3 regions of the Paenibacillus sp. FSL W8-1187 genome follow, and region 1 is predicted to be linked to each of the others. Evidence: riboswitches for the same ligand, from Rfam matches in the RefSeq annotation. Region 1 holds a riboswitch; each other region holds the start of a gene.
The links. A riboswitch is a leader RNA that binds a small molecule or an ion and turns the genes downstream of it on or off. The one in region 1 is predicted to bind thiamine pyrophosphate.

Region 2: another riboswitch for thiamine pyrophosphate. It lies ahead of NYE40_RS13895 (ABC transporter substrate-binding protein); the one in region 1 lies ahead of NYE40_RS01935 (ECF transporter S component).
Region 3: another riboswitch for thiamine pyrophosphate. It lies ahead of thiC (phosphomethylpyrimidine synthase ThiC); the one in region 1 lies ahead of NYE40_RS01935 (ECF transporter S component).

Annotation. Positions count from the first base shown of each region.
Region 1 covers NZ_CP150181.1:411,276-415,658, reverse strand. The annotation lists gene NYE40_RS01950 (hypothetical protein) at 1-163, shown strand, start outside; gene NYE40_RS01945 (hypothetical protein) at 160-573, opposite strand; gene NYE40_RS01940 (aldo/keto reductase) at 879-1,811, opposite strand; TPP riboswitch at 1,963-2,072, shown strand; gene NYE40_RS01935 (ECF transporter S component) at 2,332-2,949, shown strand; gene NYE40_RS01930 (ABC transporter ATP-binding protein) at 2,954-4,383, shown strand, end outside.
Region 2 covers NZ_CP150181.1:3,188,078-3,192,460, forward strand. The annotation lists gene NYE40_RS13880 (ABC transporter ATP-binding protein) at 1-87, opposite strand, end outside; gene NYE40_RS13885 (ABC transporter permease) at 84-1,040, opposite strand; gene NYE40_RS13890 (MTH1187 family thiamine-binding protein) at 1,030-1,332, opposite strand; gene NYE40_RS13895 (ABC transporter substrate-binding protein) at 1,364-2,392, opposite strand; TPP riboswitch at 2,569-2,676, opposite strand; gene NYE40_RS13900 (hypothetical protein) at 2,813-4,383, opposite strand, start outside.
Region 3 covers NZ_CP150181.1:1,939,875-1,944,257, forward strand. The annotation lists gene NYE40_RS08310 (leucine-rich repeat protein) at 1-1,965, shown strand, start outside; TPP riboswitch at 2,102-2,205, shown strand; gene thiC (phosphomethylpyrimidine synthase ThiC) at 2,575-4,335, shown strand.

The DNA.
Region 1 (4,383 bases):
GACGGCAGGCCCGGAGCTGGCGCAGCGGATCGGCGCGGAGCATGAAGGCCGGACCGTGCATGCGGTCCGCTTCCGCGTCATAGGGCCGGGCGATGCGGGCACGCTGACCGTGTACTTGTCGCAGGACGGCAAGACCGTACTCGGCAAAGAGCGGGCCCGCTAGCGGATTTTTTCCGGCTGCAGCTCCATCTGGCGCGTCCGGGCAGCCGGCAGCCCGACTTTTTCCGGCTGCAGCTCCGGCTGGCGCGTCCGCGCGGCCGGCAGCACGACTTTTTCCGGCTGCAGCTCCGTCTGGCGCGTCCGGGCGGCCGGCAGCACGACTTTTTCCGGCTGCAGCTCCGGCTGGCGCATCCGCGCAGCCGGCAGCCCGACTTTTTCCGGCTGCAGCTCCGGCTGGCGCGTCCGCGCGGCCGGCAGCACGACTTTTTCCGGCTGCAGCTCCGGCTGGCGCATCCGCGCAGCCTGCAGCACGACTTTTTCCGGCTGCAGCTCCGGCTGGCGCATCCGCGCAGCCTGCAGCACGACTTTTTCCGGCTGCAGCTCCGGCTGGCGCGTCCGCGCGGCCTGCAGCACGACTTTTTCCGGCTGCAGCCTCTACTCGCGTTGCTCCAGCCTTCCTCCCTGCTTGCCCGCGCGATCCAACCTCGAAAACGAAAGGAGCCTTCATCCACGGTGTGGATGAAGGCTCCTTGTCGACGCGCTGACGATTCTAAAGGGGGCTGAACCTGCCCTTCGCGAGCCGCCGGCCCTGGGCATCGGCGGCCCTGGCAGGCTTGACGCTCGCCTGCGCCTCGCCGGCGCTTAGGCGCGGGCCGCGCCGCCTACGCTCGCTCCGCGCCTACGCCCGCCCCTGCGTCCGCACGCTGCCGTCCCCCGCCTTACGCCCGCGCCGGAGCCGGGACATCCTGCGGATGCGGCTCCGTCACCAGCGCGACGGCATCGGCGTTGCTCTGCACCTGCTGCGGATTTTTGCAGCCGGGGATGACCGACGTCACCGCCGGATGGCGCAGGCACCAGGCGAGCGCCCATGCCGCCATGTCGACGCCCTCCGGCACTTCTTCCGCAGCGATGCGCTCCACTTCCTCGAGGCGGCGGCGCACCTGCTCCGCATCCTGGCGGTGGCGCACGTCGGTCGCGCCGAACTCCGTGCCCGGCTTGTACTTGCCGCTCAGGAAGCCGCTCGCTAGCGGCACCCGCGCCAGCACGCCGAGATCCTGCGCCTCGCAGGCCGGGAAGACGCGCTCCTCCGGCTTGCGGTCGAGCCGATTGTAGACGACCTGGATCGCCTGCGAGCCGACCCGCGTCGAGGCCTCGGTCTGGTGGAGGTTGTCGTTGCTGCCGATGGAGGTGCCCAGATGGCGGATCTTGCCTGCCTGCACCTGCTTGTCCAGCGCCGTCCACAGGTCGTCGTTGTCGAACGCCGCGTCCGGACCCGAGTGGAACTGGTACAGGTCCACGTAGTCGGTGCGCAGCGCTTTGAGCGAGGCGTCGAGCTGCCGCACGACATCCTCCGCGTCGTACACGTCGGTCCGCTTGAACCGCTCGTGGAAATGATGGCCGAACTTCGTGGCGACGATCCAGTCCTCGCGCCTGCGGCGGCTGAGGTACCCTCCGATGAGCTGCTCCGACAGATGGTCTCCGTAGCATTCCGCCGTGTCGATGAGGTTGATGCCGAGCTCCGCGCCCTTGTCGAGAATCGCGTCCGCCTCGTCCTGCGAGAAGTCCATGCCCCACTCCCCGCCGAATTGCCAGGTGCCGATGCCGACGACCGACACGTTCAGCTCCGTTTTGCCCAAGCGACGATATTTCATTGGCCAATCCCTCCTTTTCTTCCAGCTTACCCGCCTTTGAAAACGGATGCAACCGCCGACGCCCTCAACTCCGTCCGCAATGCCCGTCCTGCCGCCCGCCGGCACTCCCTATTGCCGAACCGGATTTTCCAAGGTATAGTAAGAGCACTTTCATAGCATGCATGGGGGCTCGATGAAGTCGGGCTGAGACTGCGGCCGCATGCCGCTGACCATTGATCTGATCTGGGTAATGCCAGCGTAGAGAGAATGCATCGCGCCAACTTGGGAAAGGCCCTGTCCGCTTAGGGACTTCCGTCCGCCGCTCCGTCCGGGCGGGCGGAGCCTTTCCTGTCCGGCCTGCCGCGTGCAGGCCGGCCGAGTCCTGCGTTCCGCCGCCATAGGGGGACGCGAGGCGCGCCTGTCCGATTCCATCTGCCCGCCGGCTGTCCGGCGGGCTTTTTTTCGCATCCGCCGACAGCAGCCGCTCCGGGATCATGCCGCTGTGAGAGACCGATTCCCCATCCGAAAGGAAGCTGATCCCATGTCCACCGCACCAGCCTCCGGCCGCGCGACGCGCGCCGGCAATCGCCTCACCCTCGCCGACATCCTCGTCACGATCGTCGTCTCGGTCGTCTTCGGCCTCGTCTACAAGATCTGGGGGCCGATGTACGACGTCCTCAAGCCGCTCGGCCTGCACGCCGAGCAGCTCAGCTACGGCATGTGGTTCATGGCCGGCACGTTCGCGTTCCTGCTCATCCGCAAGCCCGGCGTCGCCATCCTCGCGGAAGTCGCCGCCGCCGCGATCGAGGCGTTCCTCGGCGGATCGTGGGGCATCTCGACGCTCTGGTACGGCCTGTTCCAGGGCCTCGGCGCCGAGCTGTTCTTCGCGCTGTTCCTGTACCGCAAGGCCGGTCCGATCGTCGCCGTGCTCGCCTCCGTCGGCGCCGCCGTCGCCTCGATCTTCATCGACCGCTACTACGGCTACATCGACCAGCTCGCGTTCTGGAACTACGCGCTGTTCGTCTCCATGCGGCTGCTCGGCAGCGTCGTCATCGCCGGGCTGTTCGCCTGGGCGCTCGCCCGCGCGCTGGAGCGCACCGGCGTGACGAGCCTGCTGCGTCCGGCTTCGGCCAAGGACTACGACGCGCTGGATGGCTGAGCGGATGAGCGGCCTCAACCGGGGCGCGGCAGCGCCGGGTAACGAGGCGGAGTCGGGGAACGCGGAGGAGTCGGGAAAAGCGGCCAGTCAGGACGCGGAGCGCGCGGCTGCCGGCTCGCTGCGGACGGAAGCCGCCGGAGCGCCTGCCCGGAGCGGCGCTGCGGCCGTGCCGGTCGCGGCCGAGGCGATCGGCCTGCGGCTCAAGTACCCCGGCGAAGAAGCGCCGCTGCTGTTCCGCGACCTCGACGTGACGATCCGGCGCGGAGAGAAGGTGCTGCTGCTCGGACCGAGCGGCTGCGGCAAGTCGACGCTGCTGCAGGTGCTCGGCGGCCTCGTGCCGTCAGCGATCCCGATTCCGCTGAAGGCGGAGCGGCTCGTCGTGCCGGAGCGGCCCGGCTACGTGTTCCAGGATCCCGAAGCGCAGTTCTGCATGCCTTATGCGGACGAAGAGATCGCTTTTGCGCTGGAGAACCAAGCCGTCCCCCGCGAACAGATGCCGGAGCGGATCGCGGCCTGCCTCGAGCAGGCCGGGCTAGAGCTGCCCGACCCGCACACGGCCGTCTCGGAGCTGTCCCAAGGCATGAAGCAGCGGCTCGCCGTCGCCTCGATGCTGGCCGTCGATCCTGACGCGCTGCTGCTCGACGAGCCGACCGCGCTGCTCGACCCGGAAGGCACAGCTCAGGTATGGGACGCGCTGCGCCGCATCTGGGACGGCCGGACCGTGCTCATCGTCGAGCACAAGATCGACCTCATCGCCGGGGATATGGACCGCATCCTGCTGTTCTCGCCGGACGGACGGCTGGAGGCGGACGGCCCGCCGGAGGAGATCTTTCGCGACTGCCGCGCGCAGCTGCGTCGCTACGGCGTCTGGTACCCGGGCTTCTGGGACGATGAGGCAGCGGCAAAGGCAGGCCGCTTCGGCTCCACGGACGGCGGAGCGCATGCGGGAGCGGCGGCTCCGCTCGATGCGGCCGACGAGACTCATGTCTTGCCGCATGCGCCCGTTCCGGCCGGCGGCGGGACGCTTCTCGCAGCGGCAGCGGCAGCGCCAGGCGCGGACGCTTCTGCCGCGGCTGCACCCGCTGCAGGCACGCCGCCGCTTCCCGCCCCGCTGCTGGAGCTGGACGGCTTCGCCGGGATGCGGGGCCGCGAGGTCAAGGTGCGCGCCGACCGGCTGTCCGTCTGCGCCGGCGACTGGATCGCCGTCACCGGAGCCAACGGCGCCGGCAAAAGCACGCTGCTGCTCGCCATCATGCGGCTCGTCCGCAGCGAAGGGCGGATGCGCCTTTTGGGCGCGCCGGAGGCCCGGCTGCGCAAGCCCCGGCAGGCGGCGGAGCTGGCGGCGTACTGCTTTCAGAACCCCGAGTTCCAGCTCGTCACGGACAGCGTCGCCGAGGAGCTGGCGTTCTCGATGCCGGAGCGGCTGTCACCGCC
Region 2 (4,383 bases), 2.8 Mb from region 1:
GGCCTGCGGATAGGACAGCGCGACCCGGTCGACCTCAAGCACGAGGGGAGCGGACGGCGACGCTCCGTTCGATCGCTTCCTGTTCATGCCGCTCCCCCTCTCTCCGAGCGCCAGCGCAGCGCGAGCCGCTCCGCCCCCGCGACGGCGGCGACGAGCAGCAGGCTGAGCGCGACGACGATGGCGACGCCCGCGAACACGAGCGACGTCTTGAAGCCTTTGGACGACAGCAGCATGAAATAGCCGAGTCCGCGGTCCGAGCCGATCCATTCGGCGACGACCGCGCTCGTCACGCTGTACGATGCCGCCAGCTTGAGCCCGGAGAACAGATGCGGAGCGGAGCTCGGCAGCTCGAGGCTGGCGAAGCGCCGCCAGCGGCCGGCCCCGATCATGCGCAGATAGCGCTCCAGCGCCGGATCGGCGCCGCGCAGCCCGCCGAGCATCGCGACGCAGACGGGGAAGAAGCAGACGAGCATGACGAGCAGCAGCTTGGGCAGCAGCCCGAAGCCGAACCAGATGACGAGCAGCGGCCCGAGCGCGATGATCGGCACGTTTTGCGACAGCACGAGCAGCGGGTAGACGCCGGCGCGCACGAGCGGCAGCAGATGCAGCAAGGCGGCGAGCGCGAAGCCCGCCGCCGATCCTCCCGCGAAGCCGAGCAGCGTCAGGCTCAGCGTCGCGCCGGCATGGCCGGCGAGCCGCTCCCGCGCTTCCCACGCATCGGCCAGGATGCGGCCCGGCGAAGGCATGAGCCATGCCTCGACGCCCCACAGCCGCACTGCCGCCTCCCAGAGCAGCAGCAGCGCCGCGAGCACGGCGAGCGGCGGCCACGCCGCCTTCAGCCGCAAGCGCGTTCGGCCGCCGGCCCGCGCACGCGCCGACTTAGCGCCATTGGCCGCCGCTCCGGCCCGCTCCGACGCGGCGCCATCGGCTGCCGCTCCGGCCCGCTCCGACGCTGCGCCATCGGCTGCCGCGTCGCGCCGGACGGCTTCGCGTCCGTCCGCCTCGTTCCGATCCGGCCCGCGATGGCCGCTACCGGCCATCCGGATATTTTTCGAGCAGGCGGTCCATCGAGGCTCCGCTGCCCGGATTGTAGTAGATTTTCACCTGGGAGATGACGGACGGGCAGCCGAGCTCGGCCAGCGCCTCGCTCATGCGGGCGACGACCGCGAGCAGCTGCTGCAGGTCGCCCTCCATCGTCGTCTCCAGCGGAGCGACGCGATAAGGCACGCCGGCCTCCTTGATGATGTCGATCGCCCGGTCGACGTACGGCAGGACGCTTTCTCCTCCCGGCGTCGTCGGCAAAATCTGGATGCTTACCAGCGCGTTGGCCATGTCGATGCTCTCCTCTCGTTCGAAACAGGGATCAATTTCCGTCTGCGGGCAGGAACTCGTTCGTGAACGCCTTCGCCAGGTCCGGCTTGGCGTCCATCAGGCCGTGCTCGACCATCCAGTCGGCGTACCCGTTCCACACCTCGGCCTTCTGCTCGCCCCAGCGGGCGGCGTCATCCTGGTATTTCGGGCTCAGCCACTTCTGGCTGGCGCGCACGAGCTCCGGGTTCAGATCGGGCACGGCCGCGATCAACGTTTCCGCCGCGCCTTCCGGATCGCGGATCGCGTCCTCGTAGCCGGCTGCCGCGCCGGCGACGAACGCGCGCACGAGCTCCGGCCGCTCGGCGATCAGCTTTTCGCTCGTCTGCAGCAGCGGCGTATAGTAGTCGAGCTTGTCGCTATAGTCGGTCAGATAGACCATGTTCAGCTGCTCGCCGCGCAGCTCCGCCTCGACGCCCGTCCATCCGTAGAAGATCCAGGCGAAGTCGATGTCGCGCTTGACGGCGGTGAAGAAGTCGGCGTTGCCCATGTTGACGATCTTGACCTGGCCGACATCCGCCTGCTGCTCCTGCATGAGCGAGGCGAGCACCTCCTGCTCGACCGGCGCTCCCCAGCCGCCGTACGTCTTGCCCTCGAAGTCCTTGGGCTCCTTGATGCCCTTGTCCGCCGGCGAGGCGAAGCCCGACGTATTGTGCTGGATGACCGCCGCGACCGAGACGAGCGGCAGCTCTTGCGTGCGCGCGAGCGTCAGGTTTTCCTGATAGCCGATGCCGAACTCCGCCTCGCCCTTGGCGACGAGCGTATCGGCGGCCGTCCCTTCGGGCGGCTGCACGATCTCGACGTCGAGCCCTTGCTCCTTGAAGTACCCCTTGTCGCGCGCCACATAAAGGCCGGTATGGTTCGTATTCGGCGTCCAGTCGAGCACGACCTTCACCTTTTGCAGCGGCGCGTCCGTCGCCGCCGCTCCGCCGTTCTCCTGCTCGGCGCTGCCGCCGCAGGCGGCCAGCGCGAGCGCCAGCGCCGCCGTCAGCATGCCGCTTGTCCATCTTGTCTTGCTCCCCATGTCTCTCCCCTGCTTTCTTCTCTCTCATGCCCGCATCGCCTTCGTCGCCGTCCGCCGTCCGATCCGCGCAGCCGATCCCGCCCGAACAAAAAAAGACGTCTCCCCAAGGAAGACGTCGTGATGGATCGCAGATCGAGACTTGCCGTACGGAAGCTCCCGAAAGGGCTGCTCCGCGGCGAGTCGGCTGCATACGGTTCCTACGCTGGCATTATCCAGATCAGGTGTACGGGTCGGGATGCTTCTCCCCTCTCAGCCGGCGTGCGCCAGCTCCCCAGCTATGCGGTTGTCAATAGTGCCATTATAGCAGAGCTCGGGCCGATTGCAACCGGATTGAAAAAGGACGCGGCCGGATTGCGGCAAGTCCGCAAGCCTGCAAGCCCGCAGGCCCGTTAGCGCCCTCCCGGCCGGACGCCGCTTTTGTCAGAGCCACTCCAGCTCGACGCGGACGCCCGCAGGGCGGCCTTCGTGGCGCAGCAGCAGCGTGGACGAGGCGGCATGGAACTCCGCCTCTACCGCATGGCCGCCGGATGCGTCAGCGCCCGGCCCGGCCAGCGGGGTATCCGCCGCGCAGGCGCGGATGCGGCTCGGCATGGAACAAGCGCGCAGCCTCGTGCTCACCGTCATCTCGGACGGCGACTCCGACACGTAGCGGAACCGTCCGCCTTCCCGAGCCGCGTCCCGGACGCGGGAGGAGCTGACAAGCACGGAGGCGCGCCGCGCCGCCTCCGCCGCTCCCGGGCCGGCGTGCGCAGAGCCTGCCTGTGCCGCTCCCGCTCCCGGGCCGCCGTGCGCGGACCCCGCCTCCGCCTCTCCCGCTCCCGGGCCGCCGTGCGCGGACCCCGCCTCCTCCGCTCCCGCTCCCGGGCCGCCGTGCGCGGAGCCCGCCTGCGCCGGCTCCTCCTCGCCCCAGCCGCCGGCCGCTTCGCCCAGATCGTACAGCAGGGCGTCCTCGCCCGGCGCGAGCTCGATCCGATTCCGCACCGTCAGCTCCGCGTCGAACAGATCGACAAACGCTCCCTCGAGCACGGCCGAGCCGCCTGCCGCTTCGCTCTCGTCCAGCGCATGCGCGATCACATAAGGACCGCGCCGGATGCGCAGCAAGCCGCTCTCGCGGTAGTCGTCCGCCTCGCCGCGCAGCTCCAGCGCGCGCCGGATCGCGCCGAGCACGCGCTCCGCGCCTGCCGCGGAGCGCGACAGCTCGGCCGGATGGCAGCGCAGATGCAGCAGCGCGCCCTCCCCGACGGCATGCTCGCCCGGCTCCGGTTCCCGGCCTAGCCCCATCGCCTCGAACAGATGCTGCTCGGGACGCTCGTAGACGCGGCTTCCCGCCCCGCGATTCCACCATTCGCGCACGCCGTGGAACGGATCCGAGCCGTCGCCGGCATAGATCAGCACGCCGCCCTCCCGCGCCCATTGGGCGAGCGCCTGATGGATGCCGGGATGCTCCGGCTTCATGAACTCGTAGCTGAGCAGCAGGACGCGGTAGCCCTCGAGATAGCCGGGGAACGTCAGGATGTTGTCGAGCTGGACCGGGCGCAGCGGGATGCCCTTCTTGACCGGCGGCAGCGCCAGTCCGTAAAAGGCCGAGAAGTCCAGCAGCTCCAGCTGCCGCGTCGTCAGTCCGTCCGCCGCCTTCGTGCCGTCGTAGTTGAACTCGCCTCCGTCCTCTCCCTCCCCGAGCACGTCGCCCCGCTGGTACATGGACGAGTTGGCCAGGCAGAGGCCGATGCCGGACGGTCCGGCCCCGGCGCCGGACGGATCGGGAGCCTCCTCGTGGCGATGCATGTCTCGCAGCAGGTTCATGACGGTCAGCAGCTCCGTCTTGTAGGCTTCGGGGATCGGCTCCTTGCCGCTGCCGTCCTCGGTCGGATAGTCCAGCTCGAACACCCGCCACGGCCACGGGCACACCTCGTACTGCTTCACGTCCGGATGCAGCAGGGAGGCGACGACCGTCGCCCGGTAGTTGCGGCGGTAGTCGCTCCAGCTGTAGC
Region 3 (4,383 bases), 1.5 Mb from region 1:
GGCTTCTCGGGAGCAAAAGCATTGACTTCGGTCGACCTGCCCGATTCATTGGTCTACATTGGGGATGAGGCTTTCTCCAACAGCGGCTTGACCTCCGTCGCCATCCCGAATTCCGTTCGCTATTTGGGGTCTCGGGCTTTCAATCAAGTCAAGGAAGCTAAACTCGGCGGCTCGGTCGATGCGTTCGGATGGAGAACCTTCTCCAACGATGCGCAGCTCTCCGTCGTCCTGAACTCTCAACGGGAAGACCTCGTCAAGTTCAATACACTGGAGCGGCTCCCGGCTCTAAAATGGGACGGAAGCACGACCATTCCGACTCTGGACAGCTCCATCGTACCGGCAGAAGCAGTGGCGACCATCACGACCGATCGCTCGACGAGAGCTGAGCTTAATCCGAACCACGCTCAGGTTTCCACCTCGATCTATGGCAAGCTGATCGTAGACGGCAGCCTGATCATTCCAGAAGATGAAGTGTTATTCTTGTCCGGCGACCTGGTCGTAAATGGAAAAGTCACGGGCAAAGGAACGATCCGGTATGCCGAAGGGGCAACCTTCGACAAATCCAGAATCGACCCTACGGTTACTGTGATCTCAGATGAGGATGCCAACAATCCTCATATTCCGACGCCGACGCCATCGCCGACACCGACACCGTCATCGACACCGTCATCAACACCGTCATCAACACCGTCATCAACACCGACGCCGTCACCGGCTCCGTCCGATCCGGGCATTCCGACGGCGTCGCCGGCTCCAAGCGTGCAACCGTCTCCGGTCATTTCGAATACAGAACATACAATCAGAAGCACCGAAACCGTTCAGGACGGCATGATGATGGTCACCGTCACGGACGCCGATCTGACGGCAGCCATTGCTTCCGCTGGAAATTCCGCTGGATCCTTGGTTATCTCGACCAACAAGGAGCAGGCCAAGCTTGTATTGACAGGCCGGCAAGTCGAACTGCTCTCAGCCTTGCCGAAGAAGAGCACGGTTGTCTTCAGCGCTGGCGGATCGTCCGTTGTTCTGCCGCTGTCTCTGATGAGCCTCGCTCCCTCCAATTCCAGTCTCGAATTGGAAATCAAGCCGGCTGCTGATTCCAGCGCTTTCGTCACTGCTTTAGGAAATGGCAAACTAATCGGCCAACCCGTCTCATTTGAGGCCGACTGGACAACTGCAGCCGGTCGCAAGCCCGTGGACATCCCGAACCATCTATTCATCACCCGAACATTCACTGTACCCGGCAGCTTCGAGCTTGACGAGGCAGGAGTGCTGTATGAAGAAGACGGTGCCGTCTCTCCCGTAGCTTCCATCTTGAGCAAGCAAGCGGACGGCACGACGAAGGTGACCGTCAGCCGCCCTGGCTTCTCGGTGTACGCCTTGGCGACTCGAACCGTGAACTTTACTGATCTTGACGACTCCGCCGCCGCTCGCGTGATCGAGGCTTTGGCCGGCAAGTGGATCATCAACGGTACATCAGCGACGACTTATTCGCCCGATGCCAGCCTGAGCCGCGCCGAATTCACCGCCCTGCTCGTCCGGGCACTCGGTCTGAAGTCAACAGCGCTCGCCTCTTTCACCGATGTAAAAAAAGGCGACTGGTTTGCTGCCGACGTGGCGGCGGCCAGCGAAGCGGGGTTGATCCAAGGCATCGGCAAGGGAAAATTCGCGCCACATGACAAAGTCTCCCGTCAGGATCTGGCTGTTATCCTGGAGCGGGCATTGAAGCTTGCCGGCATCGAGTTGACGACCGATCAAACGGTCGCTTACACAGACCTGGCACATGCGGCCGCTTATGCCAGAGAAAGCATCCAGAAGCTTACGAACGCGGGCGTCTTGAACGGTTACTTGCTTTCGGGCAAGACCTATTATCAGCCCAACGCCCCGGCTGACCGTGAATTCGCCGCCGTAGCCCTGTACCAATGGCTCCTTAAGGCCAAGCTGATGAACGGATTCGATTTGAGCTAGTTTGAACTACCAATAGATTAGAAACTTAAGTTTAAAACCACATGCGAGAACACTCCTTGTGGTTTTTTTTTATTATTTGTAGAATGAAAAGTTCGAACTTGACGACACCTGAAAGACAGCGTATATTCAAAACCAAGATATCCACTAGGGGCGCCCGCAAGGGCTGAGATAAAGCGAAGCTTTGGTCCCTTTGAACCTGATCTGGGTCATGCCAGCGTAGGAAAGTGGTCGAATCGCGCAACGTTTGTATCGGTCTGCGTCCATTCGCCGCTTCCTGTCCGGGAGGCGGCTTTTTTGCGCCTCGCCAAGCGGATGGGAAGGAGGCGACGACGTTCGGATAAGAAGGGGAAAGGCAAAAGAGACAAGGGCGGCACGGTCGGAAGGCTTCGCCGGCTGCCTTGCGTCGAAGGCGGGGGAATCACTCCCATCCGGACTGCCCTTGAACCCTTCTCCCGAAGCCCGCCCCAACCTGGCGGCGGGCGCAGACCTGGCCAAGCCCCTCCGTGCCGGCTCGAGGGCGAGCCGTCACGGAACGATGCGCGAGCACGGCTTTCTTTGCTCTCTAGCCTCCTAGCGGATATTCCACAACCGCGAGGAGGTTTTTTTCATATGCCCATCCTGACGAAGCCGCTGCCGGGGAGCCGCAAGGCCTACATCGACGGAAAGACGCCGGGCGTGCGCGTGCCGGTGCGCGAGATCGCGCTGACGGACAGTGACATGCGCGGACAGCAGGTGCCCAACGAGCCGGTGCGCGTGTACGACTCCAGCGGTCCGTATACGGACGAAAGCTATGTCGCGGACATCCGGCGCGGCTTGCCCGCCTTGCGAGAGCGCTGGATCGCGGAGCGAGCCGACACGGAAGCCTACGACGGCCGCGAGGTGCGTCCGGAGGACAATGGCTTTACGGATGCGGAGAAGGCGGCGGCAAAAGGCGCGGAGCGGTTCCCGCCGACCGGCCGCAAGCCGCTGCGGGCGAAGCCCGGCCGCAACGTGACGCAGCTGCATTACGCGCGGCGCGGCATCGTGACGCCGGAGATGGAGTTCATCGCCCTCCGCGAGGGCATGGAGCCGGAGTTCGTGCGCAGCGAGGTGGCCGCCGGCCGCGCGATCATCCCCGCCAACATCAACCACCCGGAGATCGAGCCGATGATCATCGGGCGGCATTTTCATGTGAAGATCAACGCCAACATCGGCAACTCCGCCGTCGCCTCCTCGATCGAGGAGGAGGTCGAGAAGATGACGTGGGCGACGCGCTGGGGCGCGGACACGATCATGGACCTGTCCACCGGCAAGAACATCCATACGACCCGCGAATGGATCGTGCGCAACTCGCCCGTCCCGGTCGGCACGGTGCCGATCTATCAGGCGCTGGAGAAGGTGAACGGCAAGGCCGAGGACCTCAGCTGGGAGGTGTTCCGCGACACGCTGATCGAGCAGGCCGAGCAGGGCGTCGACTACTTCACGATCCATGCGGGCGTGCTGCTGCGCTATGTGCCGCTGACGGCGAAGCGCGTGACGGGCATCGTCAGCCGCGGCGGCTCGATCCTGGCGGCGTGGTGCCTCGCTCATCATCGGGAGAACTTCCTGTACACGCATTTCGAGGAGATCTGCGAGATCATGAAGGCGTACGATGTCAGCTTCTCGCTCGGCGACGGCCTTCGTCCCGGCTCGATTGCCGACGCCAACGACGAGGCGCAGTTCGCGGAGCTGGACACGCTCGGCGAGCTGACGAAGATCGCCTGGAAGCATGACGTGCAGGTGATGATCGAAGGCCCCGGCCATGTGCCGATGCACCTCATCAAGGAGAATATGGACCGCCAGCTCGCGGTGTGCGACGAGGCGCCTTTTTACACGCTCGGTCCGCTGACGACGGACATCGCGCCGGGCTACGACCATATCACGAGCGCGATCGGGGCGGCGATGATCGGCTGGTTCGGGACGGCGATGCTGTGCTACGTGACGCCGAAGGAGCATCTGGGCCTGCCGAACAAGGAGGATGTGAAGGAGGGCGTCATCACCTACAAGATCGCTGCCCATGCGGCCGATCTGGCCAAGGGCCATCCACGCGCGAGGCTGCGCGACGACGCGCTGTCCAAGGCGCGCTTCGAGTTCCGCTGGCGCGACCAGTTCCATCTGTCGCTCGATCCCGAGCGGGCGATGAGCTATCACGACGAGACGCTGCCCGCCGAGGGCGCGAAGACGGCGCATTTCTGCTCGATGTGCGGACCGAAGTTCTGCAGCATGCGCATCACGCAGGACATCCGCGACTATGCGGAGCGCGAGGGGCTGGAGACAGCGGAGGCGATCGAGGCGGGCATGAAGGAGCAGGCGGACGCCTTCAAGGCGGGCGGCGGCAAGCTCTATGCTTAAGGAGAGCCCGACGGAGAGAGGGGCCATCGTCGGCGGGACCGGTCAGAC